2 linked regions of the Ruminococcus albus AD2013 genome follow. The protein of the gene in region 2 interacts with the protein of the main gene of each other region in a pairwise test. Links are inferred from orthologs where the notes say so. Each region holds a gene or a part of one and is shown on either strand. Other genes may lie near its edges.

Region 1 (3,122 bases), 1.7 Mb from region 2 along the record:
TCGTTAACGAGTCTTTCAGCCTCTGCCTCTGCTTCTTTCTTAACTCTGGAAGCCTCGGAATAAGCAGCACCTGTAACCTGATCTGCCTCTTTCTTAGCTTCTGCCTTAGTAGCTTCTGCGTTTGCATTAGCTGCGCTGATAGTCTGCTCTGCCTCGGTATTAGCCTTTGTAACAGTAGCCTCAGCCTGTGCATTAGCATCATCAATGACCTGGTTAGCCTGAGCCTCAGCATCGTCAGTGATCTGCTTTGCGTCTGCTCTAGCCTTCTCGATAGCCATATTAGCAGTCTGCTGAGCCTGTACGAAGATCTGTCCCATATCGAATGCCTGCTGAGAACCGCTGTTAGCAGCCTGGCTAGCCTTCTGCTCTGCCTCTGCTACCTTGTCCTTCAGTGTCTCGATCTCGGCGTTCTTCTCCTCGAGCTCTGCGTCCTTATCAGCGATCTGCTGCTCATAGTCGGCAATTCTGACTTTCATGGTATCAGTAGATGCCATCAGCTCAGCTATCTTCTGCTTGGCTTCCTCTACCTTAGCTTCGAGTTCCTTCTTGGCCTCGTCGTCACCCTTAGAGTCGCTGCCGCCCTGAGCAAGCTGGTCTATCTGCTCTTCCTGATCCTTGACCTTAGTCTCCAGCTGATAGATCTTAGAAGTCAGCTCATCAACATACTGCAGAACGTCCTGCTTATCGAAGCCGCCGACTCTTACTGTTCTCAAATAACCATTACTAGCCATTTTAATTCCCTCCTGAATATATGTTAGCGAAGATATTATTTACAATAATCCTTAGTACACTCTATTATACTATAAACAAAAAATTATTTCAACCACTAATTTTGACGATTTGAGCATAAACATAAAAATTCAGTAATCTACACAATATTCATACTTGTTTTTGTGCATATTTCCGTCCGATTTATGCCGATATTTATGGAAATCAAGCATTTTTTCACCCACCGCCGAGTGCATGAAAATCGGTTCAGTTTATCCTCACTGTAGCTGAACTTAATTCAGAATATCTGAACAAATTCTATCAAGCAAAGACGAGCCGCCGGACTCGTCTTTGAGCGTGGATCACTTATTCTTGAAAACGTTGAAGATATCGTCGTAGATATCTGTCTTATCAGCAGCCTTTACACCTGCTCTGTACATAGCTTCAGCGTCAGCCTTCTTGTCCTCCTCAGTTCTCTGGAAAGAGAATGTCTGAGCGGTAGGAGCGGGAGATACTGCCTGTACAGCCTGAACTGCCTGTACCTGAGCCTGCTGAAGAGCAGCAGCTTCCTGATAGTTAGCAGCAGAAGGGATACCGTCAACAAAGTCAGCTGCGATAACAGTAACGTCCATGCAGTCCTTGGTATCGGGATTTGTGCCGTTACCGAAGATGATCTCTGCGCCGTCATCAGCTGCATCTGCGATAGCTGCGGTCAGCTCGTCCATATCACTGATAAGGAGGTCTTCGGACATATTAACATTAACTATCAGTCTTCTAGCGCCTCTGATAGAAGTCTCAAGTATCTTGGAAGCGATAACCTGATCAACGATATCCTGAACCTTATCCTTGCCTTCGCCGTGGCCGATAGCGATGTGAGCTCTGCCCGCACCCTTAAGGATGGTTGTAACATCGGCGAAGTCAACGTTTATCTCATCATGTCTTGTGATTATCTCTGCAATAGCAATAACATCAGTCTTCAGCACTTCATCGGCGATCTGGTATGACTGCTTCATGGTCAGTCTCATATCGCTGGTAATGAGGTTCTGGTTAGGTATAACGATCAGTGCATCAACGTGCTTTACCAGCTGCTCGATACCGCTTTCAGCTCTCTGCATCTTCTTAACGCCCTCAAACTTGAAAGGCTTGGTAACAACACCTATGGTGAGCTTTTCAAGGCTCTGAGCTATCTCAGCAACAACGGGAGCTGCACCAGTACCTGTGCCGCCGCCCATACCTGCTGTGATAAATACCATATCAGCGTCCTTGATAGCCTCAGCTATCTCGTCCTGGCTCTCCTGTGCGGAAGCCTCACCGATCTCAGGCTTTGCACCTGCGCCCAGACCGTGAGTCAGCTTAGCGCCGATCTGTATCTGTCTGTCTGCCTGTGATTTTTTAAGTGCCTGTATATCGGTATTTACAGCTATGTATTCAACATTGCCCTGTATACCTGCCGCTGCGATGCCATTAAGTGCATTTCCGCCGCCGCCGCCGACGCCGATGACCTTAATGCTTGCACCAACCATTGGCTCTTCTACAAATTCGTAACTCATAGTAAACATCCTCCCAAAATATTTTCACATATCCTTACGGGTCATTATTAACCTTATATTTCTTCTGTCTTTATATAATCCGACCCGAAGAACATAATTAGATACACTAATACTATATCACAAATTTCCCGAATTGTAAAGGATTTTGACAATTTAATGCCATTATATTGGTTAATTTTTTATTAATTGATTATGTTACCAGCCATACCCACCATTATCGTAAGTATAGTCATATCCGCCGCCATTATCGTAGTACTGACCGTTATCCCAGTTATTGTCAGTCCAGCCGCCGTTGTCATAATACTGACCATTGTCCCCTGTATTATCCGTCCAGACACCGTTTTCATCATATCCGCCGTTGTTATCTGCCTGACCGTCACCGTTATTCGTAACATCATTTTCAGCCTGACCGTTATCAGCAGAATTATCGGAATCAGTGCCGTCTTCTGTGTTGGCATCTTCCGCAGCACTGTCGTCGGTATTGGTTTTTTCAGGGTCTTTAGCGAATGTAGGCTTGCCGATATACTTATCCTTAGGTATAGCTGAAACGCCGTTTTCAGAGCCGTTATATATGAGCGTACCCTCATAGTTATCAGCAAGCTTGCCCATCACTGCTTTGAAATAGCTCAGCTTATATCCGATATCCGCCGAACTTCCCAGCTTGATATCCAGCCTGTTGTCGATATTCAGCATAATATTCGCACGGGAGGTGATATCAATAGTCTTTACATTCTCATAATCCTGCTCGATAAGTTCTTTCATAAGGTCGTTGATTATTTTATCGCTGTAATTGTCCTCCGACCTCAGCTTTGCACCTGCCGCACGAAAAGCAAATATCTCCTCATCTGTGAGTTCTTCGCCCTT
Region 2 (3,132 bases):
TCCTACAACTATCAAGATAAATAACTTGATGGGTAGCGTTGATGAAACGCTTGATATGCTTCTTGCCGAGGGCGTTACTTTTGAGCGTTCCAAAATGCTTGAATATGCTGTAAATGTTGCTAATGCAGGTGCTATCGAAAAGACCGAAGCATACAAGCAGGGAAGATTCCATGTGCAGGATCTTGCAAGTCAGCTTTGCTGCAAAACACTTGATCCTCAGCCCGGAGATACAGTTCTTGATCTGTGTTCTGCACCCGGCGGAAAGACATTCACTATCGCCGAGATGATGAATAACGATGGAAGAGTTCTGGCATTTGATCTTCACCCCAACAGGGTAAAGCTGATACGTTCAGGTGCCGAAAGGCTGGGGCTGACCTGTGTTAGAGCTGATGTTAACAATGCAAAGGTCTTTAATCCCAATCTGCCCTTGGCAGACAGAGTGCTTGTTGACGCTCCCTGCTCGGGACTTGGGGTTATACGCCGTAAGCCCGAGATCAAGTACAAAGATCCTGCTGAATTTGACAGATTACCTGTTATTCAAGCAGAAATACTTGACACAGCGTCGAGGTATGTAAAGGTAAACGGTTTACTGGTCTATTCGACATGTACGGTTTCAAAAGCAGAAAATGAAGAAGTCGTTAAACAGTTCCTTGCTTCTCATGAGGATTTTGAGCCTGCTGATAGTAATGATGCATTCATGCAGACCATTACCCCGGATATGTATGGTTCTGACGGTTTCTTCATCGCTAAACTAAGGCGTCGGAGGTGAATATATGGTCGCTTACGACGAGAACGGAAAGATCGATATTTTAGGTCTGCTTCCCGAGGAACTTGAGGAGCAGATACTTCTTGCGGGAGAAAAGAAATTCCGCGCTAAACAGATATTTGAATGGCTTCATGTCAAAAGAGTCGATAGTTTTAGTAAAATGACTAATCTATCTGTACAATTGCGGGAAAAGCTAGAAAAAATATTTTGTTTAAAATCACTATTTATCGTAAAAAGACTTGAAAGTAACACCGATAATACTGTAAAATATCTGTATAGGCTTCCTGACGGGAACCATGTTGAGACTGTTATCATGGAGTATAACTACGGCAATACTGTCTGTGTTTCTACGCAGGTGGGCTGTAAGATGGGGTGCAGATTCTGCGCATCGACTATCGCTGGGTACAAGAGAGATCTTGCTTCCTCCGAGATACTTCTCCAAATATACGAAGCAGCAAGGGACAGCGGCAGGAAGATAACGGGTGCTGTGCTTATGGGTATCGGCGAACCGATGGATAATTTTGACAATGTAGTAAATTTCCTGAAAGTGCTTTCCTGTGAACAGGGAACTAATATGTCTCTGAGACACGTTTCTGTTTCAACTTGTGGGATAGTGCCGAGGATCTACGAACTTGCTGAGATGAAACTAGGCATAACTCTGTCGATCTCACTCCACGCTTCAAATAATAAGAGCAGAAGTGAGATAATGCCCGTTAACAATAAGTATGATATAAACGAACTTCTGACCGCGTGCAGGTATTACTTTAAGGTCACGGGCAGAAGGATTTCTTTTGAATATGCGCTTATTGATGGTCACAATGATAAGCAGTCAGATGCGGAAGAACTTGCCGCTCTGCTCAAAAATTTTGTGTGCCATGTGAATATTATTCCTGTTAATAAGATCAAAGAACGCAATTATAAGTCTGACAGGAAGGCGGCGGAAAAATTCCGTATGCGTCTTGAAAAATTAGGTCTTAACGCGACAGTCCGCAGAACGCTTGGTTCTGATATCGACGCTGCCTGCGGTCAGCTGAGGCGGGAATATGAAATATGAAGAAAGGCGGTGAGCTGTATGTTTCTGGCATTTGGTACGGATATAGGTCAAAAGAGAGAAGAGAATCAGGATAGAGTAAGAGTCGAGGTTCTTGGCGATAATATGTGCATCGCTGCTGTTTGTGACGGTATGGGCGGTGCAGCTTCTGGTGCAGTTGCAAGTCAGCTTGCTGTTGACAGTTTTATCGAAAGGGTCAAGGAGAATTTCAGACCCGATATGAACAGTAATTCTATCAGAAATCTTTTGCTCAATGCCGTTCATTACGCAAATACCTGTGTATATGAAAAAAGCATAGAGGATATAGATAAGAACGGGATGGGTACAACCTGCGTTGCTGCTTTGGTCATTGACAAGAACATATACATTGTCAATGTGGGTGACAGCCGCGGTTATCTGTTGACAAAAGACGGCATTGACCAGATCACCACAGATCATACTTATGTCGAAGTGCTCAGGCGAAGCGGTCAGATAACAGATGAAGATGCTAAGACCCACCCTATGAGAAATGTGATCACCAGGGCAGTGGGTGTTGAACCCGATGTCGAGGTCGATTATTTCGAACGCTATGAAGAGGGCAATTTTGCTGTTGTGCTTTGTTCTGACGGTTTGTCGGGGTATTGCAGTGATGAACTTATATACTGCACTGTTTTCGGGAATAATCTCGATGAGGCAGTAAAAAAGCTCATCGACCATTCAAACGAATGCGGAGGCAAAGATAATATAACCGCTGCTATAGTGGCCAACTGATGAGACAATAAAATAATATTTAGGAGTTGAATAAAATGGATTCTAATATCGGTAAGAAGCTGGATGGCAGATATGAAATTACCGAGCTTATAGGCGTAGGCGGAATGGCTGATGTCTATAAGGCACAGGACGTAATGGAAGACCGTCCTGTGGCTGTAAAGATCCTTAAACCCGAGTTTTCGGGCGACGAGGAGTTCCTGAGAAGATTCAGGAATGAGAGCAAGGCTATCGCAGTGCTGTCTCACCCTAATATCGTCAAGATATACGATGTGGGCTTCACTGATGAGATACAGTTCATCGTGATGGAATACATCGACGGTATCACGCTGAAAGAGTTTATTGAACAGCAGGGTGTACTGAAATGGAAAGATGCACTGCACTTCATCACACAGATACTGAGAGCTTTGCAGCACGCTCATGACAAGGGCATCGTTCACAGGGATATCAAGCCGCAGAATATCATGCTGTTTACAGACGGCACGATAAAGGTCATGGACTTCGGCATCGCAAGATTTTCCAGGATCGACGGCAAGACCCTTTCTGATAAGGCAATAGGCTCTGTTCA

What was found.
Region 1: the proteins of rlmN (region 2) and ftsZ interact in binary tests that used the Escherichia coli proteins (3 or more experiments, as listed by UniProt). The link is inferred for Ruminococcus albus AD2013 from one-to-one orthologs.

What each region holds. Positions count from the first base shown.
Region 1 is NZ_JAGS01000001.1:2,591,554-2,594,675, forward strand. The notes cover bases 165-2,950. They hold ftsZ (cell division protein FtsZ), read right to left. Parts: upstream 2,259-2,950; coding sequence 1,071-2,258; downstream 165-1,070. Other genes in these bases: N773_RS0111520 (hypothetical protein), read right to left, coding at 165-731; N773_RS0111530 (cell division protein FtsQ/DivIB), read right to left, coding at 2,454-2,950. Also shown: more of N773_RS0111520, read right to left, coding at 1-164; more of N773_RS0111530, read right to left, coding at 2,951-3,122. UniProt on the Escherichia coli protein: Essential cell division protein that forms a contractile ring structure (Z ring) at the future cell division site. The regulation of the ring assembly controls the timing and the location of cell division.
Region 2 is NZ_JAGS01000001.1:851,767-854,898, forward strand. The notes cover bases 1-2,796. They hold rlmN (23S rRNA (adenine(2503)-C(2))-methyltransferase RlmN), read left to right. Parts: upstream 1-773; coding sequence 774-1,820; downstream 1,821-2,796. Other genes in these bases: rsmB (16S rRNA (cytosine(967)-C(5))-methyltransferase RsmB), read left to right, coding at 1-769; N773_RS0103765 (Stp1/IreP family PP2C-type Ser/Thr phosphatase), read left to right, coding at 1,839-2,567; pknB (Stk1 family PASTA domain-containing Ser/Thr kinase), read left to right, coding at 2,603-2,796. Also shown: more of pknB, read left to right, coding at 2,797-3,132.